DNA from 3 places in the Paenibacillus sp. 22594 genome. Region 1 is predicted to be linked to each of the others. Evidence: riboswitches for the same ligand, from Rfam matches in the RefSeq annotation. Region 1 holds a riboswitch; each other region holds the start of a gene.

What was found. A riboswitch is a leader RNA that binds a small molecule or an ion and turns the genes downstream of it on or off. The one in region 1 is predicted to bind cyclic di-AMP.
Region 2: another riboswitch for cyclic di-AMP. It lies ahead of ACTJKB_RS30505 (ubiquitin-like domain-containing protein); the one in region 1 lies ahead of ACTJKB_RS25865 (hypothetical protein).
Region 3: another riboswitch for cyclic di-AMP. It lies ahead of ACTJKB_RS01470 (APC family permease); the one in region 1 lies ahead of ACTJKB_RS25865 (hypothetical protein).

The regions. Positions count from the first base shown of each region.
Region 1 is NZ_JBQENA010000010.1:164,279-172,686, forward strand. It holds gene ACTJKB_RS25855 (InlB B-repeat-containing protein) at 1-2,947, shown strand, start outside; gene ACTJKB_RS25860 (hypothetical protein) at 3,148-3,279, shown strand; cyclic di-AMP (ydaO/yuaA leader) riboswitch at 3,506-3,660, shown strand; gene ACTJKB_RS25865 (hypothetical protein) at 3,820-4,392, shown strand; gene ACTJKB_RS25870 (flotillin family protein) at 4,416-5,837, shown strand; gene ACTJKB_RS25875 (GH36-type glycosyl hydrolase domain-containing protein) at 6,033-8,408, shown strand, end outside.
Region 2 is NZ_JBQENA010000021.1:11,043-18,522, reverse strand. It holds gene ispE (4-(cytidine 5'-diphospho)-2-C-methyl-D-erythritol kinase) at 1-485, opposite strand, end outside; gene ACTJKB_RS30530 (small, acid-soluble spore protein, alpha/beta type) at 675-851, opposite strand; gene veg (biofilm formation stimulator Veg) at 982-1,257, opposite strand; gene yabG (sporulation peptidase YabG) at 1,517-2,419, opposite strand; gene rsmA (16S rRNA (adenine(1518)-N(6)/adenine(1519)-N(6))-dimethyltransferase RsmA) at 2,523-3,407, opposite strand; gene rnmV (ribonuclease M5) at 3,404-3,955, opposite strand; gene ACTJKB_RS30505 (ubiquitin-like domain-containing protein) at 4,120-5,280, opposite strand; cyclic di-AMP (ydaO/yuaA leader) riboswitch at 5,571-5,799, opposite strand; gene ACTJKB_RS30500 (TatD family hydrolase) at 5,998-6,768, opposite strand; gene ACTJKB_RS30495 (HD domain-containing protein) at 6,823-7,480, opposite strand, start outside.
Region 3 is NZ_JBQENA010000001.1:350,776-358,255, forward strand. It holds gene ACTJKB_RS01445 (ZIP family metal transporter) at 1-535, opposite strand, end outside; gene ACTJKB_RS01450 (hypothetical protein) at 786-1,121, shown strand; gene murB (UDP-N-acetylmuramate dehydrogenase) at 1,198-2,109, opposite strand; gene ACTJKB_RS01460 (ABC transporter ATP-binding protein) at 2,347-3,147, opposite strand; gene ACTJKB_RS01465 (histidine phosphatase family protein) at 3,357-3,971, opposite strand; gene ACTJKB_RS01470 (APC family permease) at 4,076-5,893, opposite strand; cyclic di-AMP (ydaO/yuaA leader) riboswitch at 6,021-6,180, opposite strand; gene ACTJKB_RS01475 (disulfide oxidoreductase) at 6,409-6,840, opposite strand; gene ACTJKB_RS01480 (DsbA family protein) at 6,840-7,480, opposite strand, start outside.

The DNA of each region.
Region 1 (8,408 bases):
CAACAGCTATCCGCAGGGCAACACCGTGACAGTACTAGGGAACAGCGGAACTCTGGTGAAGTCGGGCTATACGTTCGCAGGCTGGAACACCGCCGCTAACGGAAGCGGCACCGACTATGCGACGAATGCCACCTTTAGCATGGGATCGGCGAATGCCACCCTCTATGCGAAGTGGACGGCCAATCCGACCTACACCGTAACGTATCACGGAAACGGCAGCACTGGCGGTACGGTTCCGGCCGACAGCAACAGCTATCAGCAGGGGCACACAGTGACGGTGCTGGGAAACAGCGGAACGCTGGTGAAGACGGGCTATACGTTCGCAGGCTGGAACACCGCCGCTAACGGAAGCGGCACCGACTACGCAGCGAATGCCACCTTCAGTATGGGATCGGCGAATGCCACACTCTATGCGAAGTGGACAGCCAATCCGACCTACACCGTAACGTATAACGGAAACGGCAACACCGGCGGTACGGTTCCGATCGACAGCAACAGCTATCAGCAGGGGAGCGCAGTGACGGTGCTAGGGAACACTGGAACGCTGGTGAAGACAGGCTATACATTCGCAGGTTGGAACACTGCCGCTAACGGAAGCGGCACCGACTATGCAGCGAATGCCACCTTCAGCATGGGTGCGGCCAATGCCACACTCTATGCGAAGTGGACAGCCAATCCGACCTTCTCCATAACGTATAACGGAAACGGCAACACCGGCGGTACGGTTCCGGCCGACAGCAACAGCTATCAGCAGGGGCACACGGTGACGGTGCTGGGGAACACTGGAACGCTGGTGAAGACAGGCTATACGTTCGCAGGATGGAACACGAAGGCGGACGGAAGCGGCACCGACTACGCGGCGAATGCCACCTTCAGCATGGGATCGGCGAATGCCACCCTCTATGCGAAGTGGACAGCCAATCCGACCTTCACCGTAACGTATAACGGAAACGGCAACACCAGCGGTACGGTTCCGGCCGACAGCAACAGCTATCAGCAGGGGAACACGGTGACGGTGCTGGGGAACACCGGAGCGCTGGTGAAGACGGGCTATACGTTCGCAGGCTGGAACACAAAGGCGGACGGAAGTGGCACCGACTACGCGGTGAATACCACCTTCAGCATGGGATCGTCGAATGCCACCCTCTATGCGAAGTGGACAGCCAATCTGACCTTCACCGTAACGTATAACGGAAACGGCAGCACTGGCGGTACGGTTCCGACCGACAGCAGCAGCTATCCGCAGGGGCACACCGTGACGGTGCTGGGGAACAGCGGAACGCTGGTGAAGACGGGCTATACGTTCGCAGGCTGGAACACGAAGGCGGACGGAAGCGGCACCGACTACGCGTCGAATGCCACCTTCAGCATGGGCACGGCGAATGCCACCCTCTATGCGAAGTGGACAGCCAATCCGACCTTCACCGTAACGTATAACGGAAACGGCAACACCGGCGGTACGGTTCCGACTGACAGCAACAGCTATCCGCAGGGGAACACGGTGACGGTGCTGGGGAACACTGGAACGCTGGTGAAGACGGGCTATACGTTCGCAGGTTGGAACACTGCCGCTAACGGTAGCGGCACCGACTACGCGGCGAATGCCACTTTCAGCATGGGATCGGCCAGTGCTACCCTCTATGCGAAGTGGACGGCCAATCCGACCTTCACCGTAACGTATAACGGAAACGGCAGCACCGGCGGTACGGTTCCGACCGACAGCAGCAGCTATCCGCAGGGGAACACGGTGACGGTGCTGGGGAACACCGGAACGCTTGTGAAGACGGGCTATACGTTCGCAGGCTGGAACACGAAGGCGGACGGAAGTGGTACGGATTACAAGGTTAGCGGCAGTTTCGCAATGGGTGCGGCCAACGTTACCCTCTATGCGAAGTGGACGTCATCAAATGCGCAGTTGTCCAGCTTGTCAGTGGATCAGGGGACATTGACACCAGCATTTGCAGCAGCAACTCTGAAATATAACGTGAATGATGTAGCTAATTCCGTTTCAAGCTTCAATCTTTCTTTTACCACAGCGCATTCCCATGCGACGTTTACCGTTTCGGGAGCCGTTTACAGTTCCGTAACCGGCAATATGTATACGTATAGAGCCAACAACTTACAGGTGGGCGCGAACCTGATTCAGATTAGCGTAATGGCCCCAGACGGGACTGGCAATACTTATATGGTAACTGTGAATCGGGAAGATGTATCCAGGCAACCATCACAGGGTGGTCCGCCGGCGGATAGTATAACGCCAACAGTGACACCTGGACCTACGAAACCAGCGGTTGATGTATTCAATAGCGGCATTATTAATGTAATAAACTTAGTTAATGCTTTCGAGTCCAAGGTAGAGGAAGCTAAGAAATCTAATGTTAAGGTTGAACTTGCTGATACGAAAGGGCACTGGGCCGAAAAAACTATCGATACTTTCGTAAAGCTCCATGTGATTGAAGGTTACAACGATGGTACGTTCAAGCCAGATGGTGAGATCACGCGCGCTGAATTTGCAGTGATTCTGAGTCGGGTATTCGATATCAAAAGCGGCAACAATACTGGTGTTGCATTTAAGGACGTTGGCAATCACTGGGCGAAAGGCGCAATCGAGAAGCTTGCAGAGGCAGGGGTTATCAGCGGCTACGAGGATGTTACGTTCAAGCCAGATAAAACAATCACCCGCGAGGAAATGGTTGTCCTTTTGTCCCGCATCTTAAACCTTAACAACGTATCGAAGGACACCACCAAAGGCAATTTCAATGACCTGAGGGGTTCCTATGCAGCAAACGAGATCAAAGCTGAAGCACAAGCTGGTATCATAAACGGCAAAGCAGATGGGAAATTTGATGCTAAGAGCAACGCCACACGCGCAGAAGCTCTACAGATCATCCTGAATGCGCTGAAGCTCAACCCGCAATTGAAGACGCTGTTGGATTCACTTAACTAATGCCGGTTCTCTGAGAAAAAGGGACAAGTGTAATTTGGGGCTGTTGATAAAAGGGGCTGTCCCAAAAGTGGTTTTTCTTGGCGGAAGGCAGTTCTCTTCATTCTTAAAACCACAAAAAGTGAGCAGAGCAGCGATTCTCCTGTTATTGAGGGATCGCTGCTCTGTTTTTTTTGGTCATGGGTGGCTTGCTTTAACAGATTATGGGCAAGCCTGTCTCTGGTATCGTTGTCGTTCCCCGCTTAAACAGCGGAGAGGACGGACTGATTGTGGAAAAGTGGCAGCGGTCGCCTTTGTTTCCGGATTTTTTGACCCGGCTACTGCCGACACCGTAAGCACCTAAGGTTTATAGTGCGTGCGGCCTTGGCTTTGGACGATTGGGACAGCTTGCGAGAAATGGAGCAAACGCGAGCAAATCATCGGCCGCTTAAGGGCGAAACCAAAGAATGCGCCTTCATTCGCGGAGGGAAGGCGTTTTTGGCTTCTTTTGTCATCCGGGGCGTTTTACAATAAATGGCCACAGGCGTAAGATTCAAATCAACAACCGAATGTAAATTAACTGTTCTCATATGGCTGAATTCCGTAATTGGGAACGGGGGAACCAATGATATATGGGGTGAATCCTTGCCGCGTGCTGAATAGGCGCTATGGCAGGGTAGGGCAATCTCGCTGCCCGAATCCGTCAGCTAACCCCGTAAGCCTCGAAGAGAGAGGATGAGCGCCATGATCGATTAACCGACCACGGAGAGCCCTGCCGCTTCTGTGGTCTTTTTGCTGCGTGTGCAGGAAGGAAAAGCAGTCTGTACAAGGGACTAAAAATCTCATAACAACGATAATTAGATAGGTTAAGCGTTGTTTTAAATGCCCTATTTAAAATGCCCTATTTAAAATGCTTCAAAGGGGGGATTCTTATCGTTACTGTATTTATTGTGTGCTTCTGGGTTGGACTAATACTCCTCCTCAGCGGCGGATTTCATGGGCATGGCCTGGCGGGTCATCTGCATGCGGGCGGCGGCGATGCTGGTGGTCCGGGCTTTGTGCCCATACTCCCTCTGATGGTGTTTGTCACAGTCTGGGGCGGTACAGGTTACGTGCTTTCCCGGTTCAGCGAAATGAGGATGCTCGCAGTGGTGCTGATTTGTACCGTGCTCGCTCTACTTCTGGGATGTGTGATGTATGCGGTGCTGGCCCGGGTGATGACCCGGTATGACAGCAGCATGAATGAAAGGGATTATGAGCAGGTAGGGCAGCTCGGGTACATCAGTATACCTGCAGCAGATGGAGCGGTCGGGGAAATGAAATATGTACTGCACGGAACCATGCGCTCCATTGGAGTAAGAGCAGAATCCGGCCAACTGCTCTCCAAAGGCGACAGGGTGATTATTTTGAAGGTGGATAAAGGAATGGCGGTAGTCACCCTCTTCGAGAGGGAAATCGGACAATTATAAATCACGGGGGAGAGTCGAACATAATGGTTATTCTTTATTTAATCTCGGCAATTGTTGTTGTTATCCTGCTGGCTTTGTTCAGTATCGTGAACGCTTATAAAAAGGTTCCGCCCAATCAGGCGATGATCGTCTACGGCCTTGGCGGAAAAAGAGTGGTCCAGGGCGGCGGGACATTCGTCATCCCCGGCTTCCAGAACAATAAGACCATCTCCATGATGCTGATGAGCTTCGACGTCATCCCGGCGCAGGCGATGTTCTCTAAGCAAGGCATCAAGCTCAACCTGGAGGCGGTGGCTCAGATTAAGATAAAAAGCGATCCTACTGCTATTCTGACTGCCAGTGAGCAGTTTATCGACCGGCCGGAAGAAGACCGCGAGACGATTATCCTGCATTCGGTGGAAGGCCATTTGCGCGGCTTAATCGGACAATTAACGGTGGAATCCATTCTAAAGACTCCTGACGAAATCAACAGCAAGATGCGGGAGACCTGCTCGGAAGACCTCGACAAGATGGGGCTTGAGGTAGTCAGCTTCACCATTAAGAAAATTACGGACGACAAAGGGTATATCGACAATATGGGGGTTCCGGAAATTGAGCGCATCCGCCGGGATGCCAGCATCGCCAAGGCGGAAGCGGAACGCGACATTCAGATCAAGCAAGCCGAGGCGGAGAAAGAATCCTCCATTGCCAAAGCTAATGCGCATCAAGCCACCATTGAAGCGGGAACTGCCGCCCGCGCCAAGGAATCTCAGTTCGAGAAGGAATTGAATATTAAGCAGGCGGACTTTAAGCTGGAGACCGAAGTGAAGAAAGCGCAGGCGGATCTTGCGTACGAATTGCAGCAGAACAAAATCAAACAGTCGCTGGTTACCGAGCAGGTCAAGATCACGCAGATGGAAGCGGAGGCAAACCGGACCGTCCGGGAAATCGAAGTTGAGCTGAGACAGAAGGAGCTGGAGGCAACGGTGATCAAGCCTGCTGAGGCGGAGAACCAGGCTACGATTATGAGAGCGGAAGCCGCCAAGCAGCGGCAGATTCTTGAGGCGGAAGCAGAGGCGGCCACCATGACCAAACGGGGGCTGGCAACAGCGGAAGCAGAGCTGGCGAAGGGGAGAGCTAACGCAGAAATTGTTCAATTGGCCGGAGCGGCGGAAGCAGGGGCGCTGGAGAAGAAAGCCGAAGCGTACAAACAGTTCACGCAAGCCGCGCTTACAGTAGAATTCCTGAAAGTGCTGCCGGAGCTGGCTGAAAAAATCGCTTCCCCGCTCGCCAAGGTTGATAAGATTACAGTGATTTCACAGGATGGAGCTTCATCCGGGGTGAATAAAATCACAGGTGATATCGCTAAAATCATGGCCCAGGTTCCTGAACTGACTCAGTCGCTTACCGGCATGAATTTTACAGAGGCGCTCAGCGGGCTGCTTGGCCGGAATAAAGAGCAGTAATTCTATAGCGTTATACCATACTATAATACTTCCTACTCGTAAAACAGCGGGGGTGTCCCACTTAGGGGACATCCCTTATTTTGCTGCTCCCGAGAGCGTTACCACTCCACAATGTACTATCTCTTCTATGACAGTTATACTAAAACTACTATGTGATTTAGGATGAATAATTGGTGAATAAAGGGAGGATACATGATGATTAGAGCCACACAAGACAATGAATATGTTGAATTGACGAGTCCCACTCAGCTCCCCAAAGCTTCAGGGTTTCTATGGAACGAGAAGATGATGATTCACGTCAATTGCCGCGGGTATGCGGTCGCGCAGTTTATGCAGCCTGAGCCTGCCAAGTATTCCTATGCGCCGAATTTGGAAGCGAAGACCTTCATGCAGCCGGAGCAGCCCTACTATGCCCATCATCCCGGCCGGTTTCTCTATGTGAAGGATGAAGAGACGGGTGAGATTTTCTCGGCACCGTATGAGCCGGTTCGTGTTCTGCCGGACCACTACACATTTGCTGTAGGGAAGCACAATATTGTCTGGAAGCTTGAGCATCTCGGCATTGCTGTGGAAATGACGCTCAGCCTGCCCAAAGACGAGGCCATGGAGCTATGGCGGGTGAAGGTGAAGAATCTCTCGGACCGGAAGCGGAAGCTCAGCATCTATCCTTATTTTACGGTGGGCTACATGTCGTGGATGAATCAGTCGGCGGAGTATCATGAAGAGTTGCAGGGGATGGTCTGTTCTGCGATTACCCCATATCAGAAATATCAGGACTATGCGAAGATCAAGCAGCTGAAGGACAAAACCTTCCTCCTTGCTGATCAGCCGCCGCGCGCCTGGGAAGCCAGCCAGGAAGCTTTTGAAGGTGAAGGTGGGATTGGCATGCCATCGGCCGTTCAGCAGGAGGAGCTCTCCAAAGGGGATGCCCGCTATGAGATGCCGCTGTGTGTCCTGCAATACAGTCTGGAGCTTGCGCCTGGTGAAGACAAGCTCTACCGCTTTATTTTTGGTCCGGCCAAAACGGAAGAAGAGATCGCGCAGATCCGCCAGCAGTATTTCCTGAATGCGGCTTCCGGCGGTGAGGATGGCTTTGCTGCGGCGGAGCGGGAATATGCGGGATATATACAGGAGGGCAAAGGCTGCATCGAGATTAAGACGCCTGATCCTGAACTGGACAACTTTGTGAATCACTGGCTGCCCCGGCAAATGTATTATCATGGCCAGACCAACCGCCTGACGACAGACCCGCAGACCCGAAACTATCTCCAGGACAATATGGGAATGAGCTATATCAAGCCACAGATGGCAAGAAATGCGTTTCTCACGGCGTTAAGCCAGCAAAATGCAAGCGGTGCCATGCCGGACGGAATCATTCTGCATGAAGCGGCTGAGCTGAAGTACATCAATCAGGTTCCACATATGGATCACTGTGTCTGGCTGCCCATTTGTCTGAGCACCTATCTGGATGAAACGAATGATTACACCATTCTAGAGGAAGAGGTTGCTTTTGCGGGCGGGGAAGAGACGGCTACCGTATATGAACATATCAACCGGGCGATGTTCTGGCTGATGGAGGCAACGGATGAGCGCGGTTTGAACTATATCGACCAGGGCGACTGGTGTGATCCGATGAACATGGTGGGCTACAAAGGCAAAGGCGTCTCCGGCTGGCTGACCATGGCTTCTGCTTATGCCTTCATGATCTGGGCGGACATCTGCGCTACAAGCGGACGGCCGGAGATGAGCAGGAAACTCGCTGCGGCGGCGGATGAGGCAAATGTGGTCATTAATCAATATCTATGGGACGGCAACTGGTATGCCCGGGGAATCACCGATGATAATGTGGTATTCGGCATCAGTAAGGATACGGAGGGGCGGATTTTCATTAACCCTCAAGGCTGGGCTCTGCTGTGCGGGGCTGCGGATGCCTCGAAGCAGGAGAAGCTGATGCGTGCGGTCAAGGAGCAGCTGGAAACCCCTTATGGTCTGGAAAAGCTCGCGCCATCCTACACTGCCATGCGTGAGGATGTGGGCAGAGTCACGCAGAAGCATCCGGGAACCGCCGAGAACGGGGCGGTGTATAACCATGCAGCAGCCTTTTATATCTATGCGCTTTACGCTGTGGGTGAACCGGATGATGCCTACCGCCTGCTGCGTAAAATGATCCCCGGACCAGACCCTGAGGATCTGGTCAGACGCGGCCAATTGCCTGTGTTCATCCCCAACTATTATCGCGGGGCCTACAGACAGTTTCCGCGTACCGCCGGACGTTCCAGCCATTTGTTCAATACAGGGACGGTGCCATGGGTATACCGCTGCCTGATTGACGGTCTGTTTGGAGTGCAGGGGAATGAGGCGGGGATCCGCATCCATCCGCAGCTTCCTGCACACTGGGAAGAGGCGTCGGTCAAACGGAGCTTTAGAGGGGCTGAGCTGCATGTTGCGATGAAACGGGAGGCGGGTGTGACTGCTGTAGAAGTGTATGTGAACGGCAACCGCATCGAAGATGGCATAATCAAGGATATGGAAGCTGGCAGGGAATACGACATTTTGGTGAAGCTGCCACCT
Region 2 (7,480 bases), on a different contig from region 1:
GGCGGACTCGGGATGGGAGTCAGCCGCTCGCCTCTGCCCGTTGCCAGGGCAGTGCCACCTGTGACGCAGAACGGGACGTCTGAGCCCAGCTCGGCGCCCAGTTCCTGCAGCTCCTGCGCCGGAATGCCGAGGCGCCAGAGCCGGTTCAGGCCGCGCAGCGTTGCCGCGGCGTCACTGCTGCCGCCGGCGAGGCCGGCAGCCACCGGGATTCTTTTGTCCAGATGGATATGCACACCGCTCCTCACGTTATAGCGGTCTTTAATAAGCCTCGCTGCCTGGAAAGCCAGGTTCTTCTCGTCCAGCGGAATATAACCGGCCTGGCTTGAGATAATAATAGAATCCCGTTTCAGCTCAGACAGCTCCAAACGGTCCGCCAAATCGACCATGGTCATAATCATTTCAACTTCATGAAAGCCATCCGCGCGTTTATGCAGCACATCCAGCATCAGATTGATTTTCGCTGGCGCTTTTTCATACATTTTCAAGGCGTTCACCCACCCTCAGCTTTTCCCGTAAAAACAACTTAACATATTATATGAGAAACTCGTAGCGAAGTCCATCAAGTAGAAAAGGTTTGTCATCCTTTTTTTACATTTTATCAAAAGTTCAGTACATACCGAAAAGGCACTGCCGTCGTGGCAGCACCCCTTGCTGAGTTGTTCCTGCAAGTCCTTTTACGATTTGCGTGCGGCCTCCTCAGCCAGCTGAATGGCTCTTTTGACCATATTTCCGGCATCTTTCGCCCGAATTCCGCCCCAGCCATCGCGTTCTACCGTCTCATAAAAACCCAGTTCCTTGGCCAGCTCCGTCTTCAATTCCTCTGACATCATGCCCCGTTTTCTGCGGCTCATTAACGGAATCCCTCCTTAAAATAATGGATGACGAGATTGTTGCTGCTTTAGTATGCTGCCAAGGCGGGATGGCCATTCAGCCAAAAACAACAAAAAACAGCCTCCCCTACGGGAGACTGCCCATAAACCGTTAAGCTTTAATATACATAATCCGCATCTGCCCATCATCTTCGCAAACTGTGATTTCCACAGATTCAGTAAGGATATCGGCATAGCTGTAGGAGACTCGCTTGAAGGTTTGCTGCTCCTGATCCAGTTTGACAATAAATACAGAAGGGTACGTTTCTTCCAGGACACCGGTGCGTTCAACGGTTTTACGACGGCCACCGTTTGCACGCAACGTGATCTTATGACCGACGTGAGCTTCGAGACTGCGTTTAATTTCCAACAGCGCGTTATTAGCCATTGCCTGACGACCACCTCTTTCCTTGTCCATTATACAACTTTCCACCTTCATTGTCAAATCAAATAAATAATTATAGATGATGGTAAAATCGTTGTCAACGGAATTTTTTTAGCATAGAGTAAGGCTGACATTTAATCCTTGTTAGCCGTAATATCAGAGTGTAATATTCAAAAAGCAAGAAACACCGTAAACAGAAAAGCCCCACAAAAGTGGGGCTTAAGTGGGGCTTTTCTGAAGTGTCTGTTCACATATCCCGCGGCTACATCATCACCGATGGTGCTACTTTTAGAGTAGACAGATTCTGCAGGCGCGGCATTCCGATACGGAAGCTGCCACGGGTCTCGATTCCGCCCATGCCCTGGCTGCCGCTGATGGTATTATTCAGCACATCCCCCAGGCTGACGGAATCCCGGATGGAAGTAAAAGATGCCTTTGCCGCAATATAGACCGGATCCAGAGCATGAATCAGTATTCTTCCGGGAGAGCTGGCAAAGTTGGCCCCCGCACCGAGCAGTGCTTCGAAATGGGACTGGCAGGCTCCTGCCACAATAGTCAGTGTATCAAAATTCCGCTCATATTCCCGCGCAACCCTAATGGCCGCTACGAAGTTCTGCGAATTTTTGTAACTATTCAGGCTGTAGAGATCATAAGTATGCTGCTGCTTGAGTACTCCGTCATGTCCGGTAATAACAACAATATCCGGACGTACACGCGGCAACAGCCGATACAGCGTTTCGGCCATCTTTGACTCATGGATATGATGTCCTTCGGCGGGGATCCGCAACTGCTCGTATAGACTGAGGCTCTTCTTCAAATACAGTGCATCACCATCCAAGTGCAGCACTTTTCCCGGCACCTCAAAGTAAGCCAGCTCCTTGGGAGACTGGGGCCATGCCCCGGAGATACTCTCTCCGCTGCGCTGGCTCTGCTCCTGCCGGTCTTTACGCAGCCGGGTCAGGGATTCAGTGGCTTTAATCTGCGCCTGTTGTCCACGCTCTGTAATACGGGTAGGAGGCACCTGCACCAAGTCTTCCAAGGGCGCATCCGCCAGCAGGCGGAATTCGGTACCTTTGATGACGGCCCCGTTCTGCACGATATTCTCCACCCGGAACGTTACATCGCCACCGTAAGATTTGCGAACGACCAAGTCTCCTAAATTCATTTCAAACACCACCTCTACCCCATCGTATGGGCAAAGACCCCGGTTGGTTCATAATCAGCGGTGATTTGAAACATAAGAAAGGCATCAAGCCGTTTCTTCTTACCTAAATGATTCCGGCAGCAAGCAGTACGCTGCTTAACCGGGCATACTCCTCAAGACTGAGTGTTTCTCCGCGGCGGCTTGGCTCGATTCCAGCCTCAGCCAGCAGAGACTCCAGACGTTCTCGTCCCTCTTCCGGAAAGAACCGGGCTTTGAGATTATTGGCAATGGTTTTACGCCGCTGGGTGAAGGAAGCTTGTACAACCTCAAAGAAATGCTTCTCGTCTTCAACCTCTACCGGGGGACGCTCTCTCACCTTGAGACGGATCACGGCCGACTCCACGTTCGGTTGAGGAATGAATACCGTGCGCGGCACTATGCAGACCAGTTCAGGTTCACTATAGTACTGCACAGCGATACTAAGGCTGCCATATTCTTTCCCGCCAGGTGAAGCTGCCATACGTTCGGCAACCTCCTTTTGAATCATCACCACGATATTATTAAGCGGCAGTTTTTCTTCAAGCAGCTTCATGAGGATTGGAGTGGTTACATAGTACGGCAAATTGGCAACTACACTGACTCTTTCCACAGCCGCAAAATCCTCAGCGAATAATTCCTGCAAATTTACTTTCAACACATCATCGTTCCGGATTTTGACATGCGGGTAAGAGGCGAGAACATCCCGAAGTATCGGGATCAGCCGCCGGTCAATCTCTACTGCTGTCACCACTCCAGCGGACATTGCCAGCCTCTCGGTCAAAGCGCCAATGCCTGGTCCAATCTCTAGTGCACCTGCTGCCTGGTCCAGGCCTGCAGCATCCACAATCTTGTCCAGTATATTCTGGTCAATCAGAAAATTCTGGCCCAAGCTTTTCTTAAATGAGAACCCGTAACGCTGGATAATTTCCTTAGTGCGTACCGGGGATGAGATATGATTGTTGCCACTCATGAGGTAATGCCTCCCTGATCAATTTGCGCGAGAGCATTTACAAATTCCTCTCGTGATATTCCAAACATCGCCAACCGCTTGTACAGCTGCTTACCGTTACAGTAGCCGATCCCCAGCAAATTGCCCAGCGCCATTCTACGCTCCGCTGCCCGGGGATGCACCATCATCCCCGCAGCCATCAGATCCTCCAACCCAATCAGGGCCGGGGCGCCTTCAAAGGAAGTATGAACATGCTCAAGCGCGTGACGAATGGCCTCCGGAGAAGCATTTTCAACTCCGATGTCACCTTTACGGGTAGCATCTTTTTCAGGAATGAACGCATGCTTGCAGCCTGGCACCTTAGAAGACACAATCTTCCGGATCCGTTCACCGGCGTGATCAGGATCAGTTAGAATAATGACCCCTCTGCGCTCCATGGCCAGCGCAATCCTGGCGATTACTTTGCGGTTAACTGCTGAACCACCTGTTTCAATGGTATCCGCATCTACAGCACGCTTAACAGCAACTGTATCGCTTTTACCTTCCACAACAATTAATTCCTTGATCATTTACAAAACTCCTTACTCTGCAACGCAAAAAGAAGAGGATTCGCTCCCCTTCTTATTGGCTAAAGAATGTATAAGTGATGAGCGGCAGCTCTATAATTCCGTAACAGTCTTAAGTGCTACCCTCACTATATCTTATAAACCACTAATTTGCAAAAATCTGCTGCTTAATTCAGCTCTGGCTTCACAGGTCCGATCACATAAATCGTACGCGATTTACGGCCGAAGTTACGGGCATGGCTCAGTGAATCATAATAGACATCCACCTTGTTGCCTTTAATGGCACCGCCGGTATCCTCTGCACGGCGAAACCCAAGTCCCTCAATGTACACCCACCAGCCAATAGGTATTACGTCTGGATCTACAGCGATGGTCCGACCTTCCGTTACGCGTGTGCCGGAAGCCGTACGGGTACCAATACCAGGCTCTTCAGATGAATACGCCGTCATCGATACATTTTTGATTATTTTTTTGTACTCGAAATCCATGCCTGCCTTACTGGCAACATTATTACTGTTCGCGCTAACTTTAGATGATTTTGTGGTAGTGGTTGAATTGGAAGTTGCAGTAGTAGCTACAGCAGCCTTGGGAAGTGCCTTGGTACCAATAGCAATGATCTTGTCTTTGGTAACCGCCTGTACTTCCTTGCCCATCATACGCATAGATGCCAGCTCGCCATCTTGATAGATTTTCTCAATATGCTGGATCATTACGCCCGGTTTGCCTGCTTGTGCGACTCTTACAGTTCCCTTGGTCAGGGAGGGGTCTGCGGTCTTAATTACTCGGAAAGGTAAATTCGTTGTCCGCTGTACCACTTGCTTGTTGATTCGGACAATTTTGATTTCCATGTCGGCAGAAACTGCAGTGTTGAGCGAAGGATAAATCTTATCGTAGCTTTCCAGGCTGATGCCCAGTTTGTCAATTGCCTGACCGATGGTATCCTCGGTCGTGTACAGCATTTTGGTTGTTCCATCCGCAGTAAGCTTAAAGGCCTGCGCACGGTTGATTACGACACGGTCGCCGTCTTTTATTTCATCACTAAGGCCAATGGATAAAGCATCATGCGGCTGCAGCGAAATTTGTTCCTTTGCCAGCACATCGCTGAGCAGCGCATCCCGCGTCTCCAGCGTTTGTACCTTTCCGTCTATTACTAAAGTTATTTCTTTAATGCTTTGACCGTGTACGTACAGCAGAATTACCAGCGCGATAACGATTGATGCTGCGCCTGCAAGTGAAAGTACGCGAGGATTCACTTGTTTCCACCGTAATGCGAAAGACCTGCTGGATGATTGCGAATCATGGGATACTTCTGGTTGGAATACGCCCATTCTCTCCATCCTCCTTACATAGCCCCGTCGTCCAAGTTGTATAACAAAGGTGACTTTATCACTTCTGACGAAACTAGGTTTGAGATTGCACAGGATACGCCCGCATTGCTTTAGCGTTTCCTGCTCATGGACCGCCTGCTCGGCATAGCTACTCCAGACATCTGTTGTATAACAGTATGCTGGGAACATCCGCATTATTCAAAAAACAAAAAAAGCCCAAAAGAGTTCACAGAGGACTCTTTCGTGGCTCTCCGGGTGTCAGAATACGCGGGAATGTTTATGCACGAGGTTTCCTCTCTTACTTGCGCTTACGGGGTTAGCTGTCGGGTTCGGGCATAAGAGAGACGCCCTATCTCAGGTCACCCGCTCACGGCGGTTGCCCTCAAATTCACCCCAAAGACCACGTGAAGAAATCAAATAAAGTCTACGGCATTTCTATGTTGTACTCTATGTACGGACATGCGGCAGATCATTATTGGTTCCCCCGTTCTCCATACGGAGACTCAGCGAGACGATCCATGAAATTGTGACTGTCACAGTAACAACAGCTCACTTCACTGAAAAGATGATATCCTGTTTTGATGCATGTTGTAAAGCACGATTCAACCACGTTTACGCAAAAAAATCATTAAAATATTGTAATAATCAGCCGTTTTTTTATTAAAAAAGTTTAATATATCGGCTATACTTCTTTTTTCACCTGTTTTTCTCCCGTTTTCACACAATTCCAAATCGTTCCAGTGCGTTCGCATACGTAATTTCAGCTAATTCCTGTAAATCAATCCCTTTTATTTCCGCTGCCGCCTCAGCGACAAGCTTCACATGAGCACTCTCATTTCGCTTCCCGCGGAAGGGGTGAGGCGTCAGATATGGGGAGTCGGTTTCGATCAAAAGCCGGTCCATTGGAGTCTGGGCAAGCACCTCTTTAGGCACCCTGGCATTCTTGAAAGTCACAGGTCCACCGAAGGATAAATGAAAGCCCAGATCAAGACACATTTTGGCCGTTTCCCAGCTCCCGGAAAAAGAGTGCATAACACCGCCAATTTCATTTGCCTTCTCTTCCCGCAAAATTCGTACCACATCCTCGTGGGCATCACGATTATGAATACAGATAGGCATTTTCAGTTCCCGTGCCATTCGAATCTGTTTGCGGAATACCTCATGCTGTACCTCTTTTGGAGAAGTATCCCAGTAGTAATCCAGTCCAATTTCTCCGATAGCTACCACCTTTTTATGGCTGCACAGGGAGGCAATCCAGTCCATATCCTCCTCTTTCATGTCAATGGCGTCCACGGGGTGCCAGCCAACTGCTGCATAAATATAATCATACGATTCTGCCAATTTCATTGTCGTTGGAATCGTTTCCCGGTTAAATCCGATGTTAATCATCTTGCTGACACCAGCCTCTAACGCACGGGCAATAACCTCCTCACGGTCCTCGTCGAATTGCGGTGCATCCAGATGAGTATGTGTGTCGAATAAACGCATGCTGCATCGTCCTTTCAGTCTTGTTTTCTATGATGAATTCCAGAAATTTTTGTATTATTTTGCAAAGATCTCAGCGATAGAGTCAGGCAGCTGTGTAAGCACATTTTGCAGCTTGTCCTGCGGAAAATAAAGGTGATACCGCCCGCGGTGAATGCCGCTGATTGAGCGGACTATATCCGATACTTCAGAGATTTCCCGCAGTTTGTCATGCCGGTCAAGCAGCAAAATTTGTTTGCTGTCAAAGCCCTGCCCCGGACGGAAAACATCATACGGAAGATCTGTCGGATAATCAATTTCCAGGTCGTAATCAGGACGTAGCCCGGCACCGGCAAAACTGCGGCGGATTTCGTCAATCGTCTCCGAATCGAGATGGTCCATCTCCACATATTTATACAGTTTACGATGAATAAATCGGCTGCACAAGTCAGCTAAGGTTTCATCGGATTCCAGCGTCCACTGCATAAAGGCAGTCTGGACCAAGGCTTCATCCAGCAGTAAATACTGTTCAACATTAATCTCTCCACAAAATAAATCACTGAGCGGATTGATCATAAAGCGGAAAGAGTAACCCTCCTGGAGAAGTTCTTTTGCCCTGCGGAAAATCTGGCGCAGAATAATCTCCGAGCTGCGCGTAACCGGATGAAAGTATACCTGCCAGTACATCTGGTACCGTGACATCAAATAATCCTCAATAGCATGCATGCCTGATTCC
Region 3 (7,480 bases), on a different contig from region 1:
TGGATATCAAAAGAACGCCGAGCCATAGTAAGACGATCTTCCCCCTACTGTAATTGTCCTGCTTAAGTCCTGACGTACTGGACAATCCTTCAGGAATATTGCTGATGAAGATAGCAACAACCAGTAGCATGCTTACCCCTTGACCGGAGATCAGACTAGCACCGATCATAATCGATTCCGGAATAGCATCCAGCACTGTTCCTGCAAAAATAGCCATACCACTCCCCTGCACCTTCGTACTGCTATTGTCTCTGACGGATCGTTTACGTCCTGCACCGCCTTTGCGCGAAATATACCAGTCAAACAGTGTAAACACAACTGCACCGGCTGTGAACCCGATAATAGTCGGGATAAGTCCCCCCTCATTGGCCGAATCATCCAGCAGTTCATACGCAGCCGCACCAATGAGTACCCCTGTACCGAAAGCCATAATGAATCCAATCAACTTTTTCGGAATCGGCAGATATAACGCCAGCAGCGCACCAAGCAGCACCGCAGAGCCGGAAATGGCCCCCCATAACAGAGCACTCCACAATAGACTCACCTCCCTTAACTAAAATAGTTCAGATATAAATAGAAGTGCCTGATAGTAGTTTACACTTGAAAAGAAAATTAAAATCATCTGCAGGTCCAGCTAGATTTATATTTATGCCATGTATTATTAATGTAATTAAATTATGTTTCACCTTCACCCAACTGAATCAGCGTGACAGAAGAATGGATTCAATTTCGAAGAAAAGGGTAACTTAATTCTATAATCTCCTTGATAAGGATGGGATCAACTGATGGATCAAAGTGTACAGAAATTAATGGATTGGCTGACCGCCCAAGGGGGCGAAACCCTGGTGATTGACAAACAGGAGATGAAAGACCTGGACACCGTCCACTTCAATCTGGAAACTGTGGATTATCGTGATGCCGTAGATGTCATTGATGAATATCTGGATAGTGCACTGATTCTGCGGGGCACAGGCAACACATTGAACAGGGACGGCGAGCTTGTACCACTGCCCCAGCTGAATTACGAGATCGCTGTCAGCGGGCTTCAACTGGATATAGTTCATGACGGTCAGGTTGAACTGCGGACAGACAGAGCCAAATATTCCATCTCCAAAAGCTGAATACACCCATTCACATGTAATAATGCTCCATACAAAAAAAACAGGACGCGGTGTATAAACTGCGTCCTGTATCATGTTACTCTTCTCCAATAATCTCAACTTCCGTCTCCAGCTCTATTCCGAACTTATCCTTAACCGCAGACTGAACATGATGAATCAAACCAATATAATCCTTGGCCGTGGCATGATTGGTATTCACAATGAATCCAGCATGCTTGCGCGACACTTCGGCTCCCCCGATTCTTGCTCCCTGAAGCCCGCTCTCTTGAATCAACTGCCCGGCAAATCTTCCGGGAGGGCGCTTGAAGACACTCCCGCACGATGGATATTCCAGCGGCTGCTTGGATTCACGCTGGTGAGTCAAATCGTCCATGGCCGCCTTGATACTCACAGGATCACCTGGCTGCAATGCAAATCGGGCCTCCAGCACTATGAATTCGCCGCTGGCAAAGACACTTTTGCGGTAACCCCATTCCAGTTCGTCACCTTGGAGTGTCACTAGCCGTCCCGCTTTGCTGATGGCAAGTGCGCTTTGCAGCACATCCTTGACCTCTCCGCCGTATGCACCAGCATTCATGTATAGTGCTCCGCCTACAGTTCCCGGAATTCCGCAGGCGAACTCTAAGCCTGTAAGCTTCTTCTCTAAGGCAAATCTGGATACTTCGATGATCTTTGCACCGCACTGGGCATAGAGCAGATTGTCCCTTAATCCCATTTCGGTTAAGTCAGCTGTCTGCAGGACAATCCCGCGGATTCCTCCGTCACGGATAATGACATTCGATCCGTTACCCAGAACGGTCAACGGGATTTCATTTACACGGGCATATGTAACAATGGACTGAAGTTCCTCGTATGTCGCAGGTGCTGCCAGGATGTCAGCCTGACCTCCCATACGTGTGAACACATAACTCTCCAGCGTCTCATACTGCTTCACCATGCCTGTTGGAACCAGCTGCTGCAGATCCTCATATATTTTGCTGATATTCATGTTCTTTGCTCCTTTGACTCTATAAAAATATTGTTCCTTGATTCACTATAAGAGCGAGCCCCGTTGTTTATATGCAATAAAGTTAAGGTGGGATTTAACCAGGGCAACCACAACTTTAACAACGAACAGGCTCCCTTGTCAATGACGGGAGCCTGTGGCCAGCTGCATATATAATCATTATGAGTCACATTTCACGTTTATAACCTATCCTTGGCGGAGGCCGCGTTCTTACGGAATTCACACTGCTTTGTATGCCGCCAATTCATAAGGCAGACAGAGTGGCACTCCCGTCCGTGGATCAGGAACAATATCCGCTTCAATCCCGAACACTTCACGCAGTACACTTGGCGTCATTACCTCAACTGGTGCCCCTTCACTAATCACATTTCCGGATTTGATTGCTACCATATGCTGGGCATAACGGGATGCATGATTCAGATCATGCACCACCATAATTATGGTTCGGCCTTCTTCCTGGTTCAGCTTCTGCAGAAGTTGGAGAACCTCCAGCTGGTGAGCCATATCAAGAAAAGTTGTCGGCTCGTCCAGGAAAAGAATATCGGTCTGCTGCGCCAGAGCCATCGCAATCCAGGCCCGCTGGCGTTGTCCTCCAGATAGACGGTCAATTGGACGGTCGTGGAACTCTTCCATACCCGTCACAGAGATCGCATTTGCGATAATGCTGCGGTCTTCAGAAGTAAGCGTACCAAAGCCCTTCTGATGTGGATAACGTCCGTAGCTCACCAGCTCGGATACCGTAAGTCCGTCTGGTGCAGTGGGATTCTGCGGCAGGATCGCCAGTTGCCGGGCTACTTCTTTGGTAGACAGGTTATGGATCGACTTGCCGTCCAGCATCACGCTGCCGCTCTTGGGCTTCATGATACGTGCCATCGTCTTAAGAATGGTAGATTTCCCGGAGCCGTTAGCCCCCACTAGTGCTGTGATTTTCCCTGTCGGAAGAGACAGGTTCAGTCCTTTGACAATCAATGCCTCCGCATACCCAATACTTAACTGATCTGTGTTCAAACGTTCAGACATCATCATCACTCCCTAAAGTTTTATAGTTTCACAGGGATCTCGTCTCTCAGGTAAAGCACATTAAGCACCGTACATTTATTAAATCCTGTATATGTAAAATCTAATGGGTTCATCGGTTTGACGCTTTCGCCACGTCTCATTAAATGATATTGATTCTCATTCTCTATGTCAATAAAAATATTTTCCTTTTTGGCGTTACCCGCTGTTCTTCACAGATGCTCTGTTAGGTTTTCTAGAGAAATGCCCCACTTTCCATCACAATACTCTACTTTATGAATACTAGTATAAGATGCCGGAAATGCTTTACTGCTTTTGTTCGTCCATTCTAATCCATTCAGAATATGATAGATTATATTTATTACTCCACCATGTGTAACAACGATTACATTTTCAATCGGATTGGTGCTTAATTGTTCTTCACATAATGTTGATAGTATTTCTTTTATGCGGGTTAAAAACTCAACTGGACTTTCTCCGCCAGGATAACGTTCATCCATCCGTAAGCCTGAGAAATACAAACCCGGGTATCGTTCATCCACTATTTCATTGGGCATGCCAGCTATAACACCATTGTTCGTTTCTCTCCAATGACCGCTGCTTTCAACTGGTATTTCCAGTATTCTAGATATCTCATTTGCTGTATCCAACGCCCGTTGTAAATCGCTGCTGATGATACGATGAATATGGAATGTGGATTGGTTTTGCTTAAGATAAAGCCCTAGCTTCTCCGATTGTCTGTACCCCTCAGCTACGAGCCCCCTTTGACTCCATCCGCCACGAAAACCTTCATCATCTTTCCCATGCCTAATAAAATATACGGCCATCTGCATCTCCTCCTTGAATGGTTCTGAATATTCCTAATCATACCATAATAAAAAAGCTGCTCCCGAAGTATACGGAAACAGCCCTGCTGATGAAGTTCATCTATTTATTTGTGCAAATGATAAGGCACTGTCGCTATTACGATATCTTTTTGATTCATCAGATAAGAACGGATGAACAAGCTGGTCTGATTATGCAGAACCGCCTGCCACCAATGCTTGGTAACAAACTGTGGAATTAGGACTGTAATATGATCGGTTGAAGCGGTCTTCCACTCGACTGTTTCAATAAATTTGACCAGTGGGCGCAGAATGCTGCGGTAGCGGGAACGTAGAACAATCAAGCGCACTCCCGGATCCCATTCCTCCCACTTCTGTTCCATCTTGTTAATTTCTTCTTCATCGAACCCAACATAGACGGCCACCACATTATCCGTTAAGGACTTGGCATAGCTGATCGAATGCAGTACAGCTCGTGTCACACCCGAGACAGGAACAACCACGGTGCTTCCTTTGATGCAGGGTTTATCCGTTGCAGGACAAATACGCAGCTGATCGGCAGTATTGAGGTAATGGCTGTGTATACGGTGGAACACGAACATTACAACGGGCAGGAAGATAAAAGCCATCCAGACACTGGAGAACTTCGTAATAATGAAGATCAGAGTAATCGTCAGAGTAGTTAGCATCCCCACCGTATTCACGGTAAATTTATTCTGCCAGCCTTTAGGTTTGGTTTTATACCAGTGCACCATCATCCCAAGCTGGGACAGCGTAAACGGAATAAATACACCCACCGCGTACAAAGGAATCAGACTTTCAGTATTTCCATGAAAAGCAGCCACAAGCACGGCCGATAATACACCTAGAAAGATAATACCATTCGAGAAGCCCAGGCGGTCACCACGGACCATAAATGCATGGGGTAAGTACTTGTCTTTGGCGAACATAAACGCCAGCAGCGGGAAAGCGGAATAAGCTGTATTGGCAGCCAGAAACAGAATTACAGCTGTAATCCCTTGAATGAAAAAGTACAAACCGCCACGTCCAAAAGTGGATTCAGCAATTTGGGATACAACCGTAGCTTTTGCATCCGGTGTAATTCCGTACCAGTAGGCAAGCAGTGTAATTCCGGTAAACATACTTCCCAGGATAATTCCCATCAACATCAAAGTCTTGGCTGCATTTTTCTCCGCAGGCGCCTTGAAGTTTGGAATGGCGTTCGATACAGCCTCTACCCCTGTCAGAGCCGAACAGCCGGAGCTGAAAGCCTTAAGCAGTAAAAACAAACTTACATTCGATACCGCTGCCCCTATCTCAGGAACATTAGCATGGGCTCCGCCAGTAGCATATTTGAATACCCCCGCAATGATCAACACGAAGATGGAAACCACGAATAAATACACGGGAATTGCAATGAAAGATGCAGATTCCGTAACGCCCCGCAGATTGACAATAGTCAAGAGCAGAATAACGGTTACGGCGATTAACACACTATGATTATGAAGATTTGGAAAAGCGGATGTGATCGCATCCGTACCCGCCGACGCACTAACCGCAACGGTCAGAATATAATCTACCAGGAGCGATCCGCCAGCAAGGAGTCCGGTAGGAACCCCAAGGTTGCTCTTGGCTACGATATAAGCGCCTCCGCCCTGCGGATAAGCAAAAATGGTCTGACGATAGGATAAAATCAAAATAGCCAGCAAGCCCAATACGGCTAATGCGATTGGCAATGAGTACCAGATAGCGGTGAACCCTGCGGCCACCAAGACAATCAGGATTTGTTCCGTTCCGTAGGCTACAGACGAGAGCGCATCAGAAGACAGGACAGCCAGCGCTTTTACCTTGGATAACTTTTCATGATCGAGTTCGTTCGACTTCATCGGACGCCCGATCAATAGTCGTTTTACCTTGCTTACCATTGTAGTAACAGTTCCTCTCTTTGCTTACGTTGAAACGGTAGTACCGTGCGCTGTTTTCATAGGTGGATTTCATAAATGCAGGCACAAAAATAAGCATACGGAAATGATCCGCATGCTTATAGCATCGTCATTATCCCACCATTGCTTACGAGGTTAGCTGGCGGATTCGGGCTGTGGTAGCCCTACGGTTTCGGTCCTAAAGACCGCTTCCCGATTCACCCCTTCGGCACTAAGGCCAATGTTGGTTCCCCCGTTTTTCCATACGGAAAATTCAGCGCATATTCAACTTCTCACAAGGTCTAATGATAGTCTACAATGCGTCTTCCGTAAAGCGGTGAAAAAAATGAAAAAAGAATGAAAAAACATCCAATTTACGCAAAACCAAGATAAGAGATAATGCGATCTTTCATTCTCTGCGATTATCCCGTCATCACGTGTTTTTTCAGGGTTTTGAACCCGATTTGTGTCTGAAATTTCAGGAATGATTTGTGCTCTAAATTCTGCAGTGGTTTTGCCTACTCTACTGTGTCCTCTTTACGTCCGGTCCAGAGCAAAATCGTGATTAGAGCAAAGGCGATCAGTGCAAGCAATGGAATCGTAATGAACCCGAAATAATTCAGATAATCTTTATTGCAGGGTACACCAATCGTACACGGGAGCACCTTGCTGAGTGCGGGAATCTTCTGCTCGGCATAATGATAAATAGAAATGCTGCCCCCAATAAGGCTTAATGGAAGTACATAGGGAATAATTTTTTTGTCATTCCGGTATGTAGCTACTCCCAGGAGAATCAGCTGCGGATACATGAAGATACGCTGGAACCAGCATAGCTTGCAAGGCTCGTACTTCAGTACCTCGCTTAGATACAAGCTTCCCGCTACAGCAATAACGGACACAAACCAGGCCAGATAGAGACAGTGACGTCTGCAGAACGTAGAGAATTTCATCACTCGGCCTTCACTGCTTCGGAAGCGGACTTAATCTGTTCCTTAATGGCTTCCATGTTGAATGGCTCATCTACTTTGTGTCCATTGATAAATACAGTAGGCGTGGAAGTTACTCCTGAAGCCTTAGCAAGACTGGTATCACTTTGCAGCTCACTCATATAGGTCTTCTCCTTGATATCCTTACGCAACAGATCCAAATCGATAGGCAACTTTTCTTTCTCTGCCAGGCTCACCAGAAAATCCTCTGTAGCCCATTCGGCGTTTTCATCCCCTTGATTGGCATAAATCGCATCGTAAAACGTCCAGAAAGCATCACTGTTCTGATGGTATACAGACAGGGCTGCCAGGGAAGCTGTCTCGGAATCCGGACCGATAAAGGCCATATTCACGAAATATATAGCAGCCTTATCCTGATTCACATATTCCTGAGCCAGCTGTGGCTTGATGACACCTGCAAAATTGGAGCACGCCGGACATTTGAAATCACCGAATTCAACGATTTTAACGGGAGCATCCGCTTTACCTAGTCTTGGCAGTTCGCTGTAATTGAAATCAATTGCTTTGCCTGAACCTGCATTTGAAGATGAATCCTTCGACGCTAGTATAAAAAGAAGGGTGAAAATAACCACTACAATGGCTA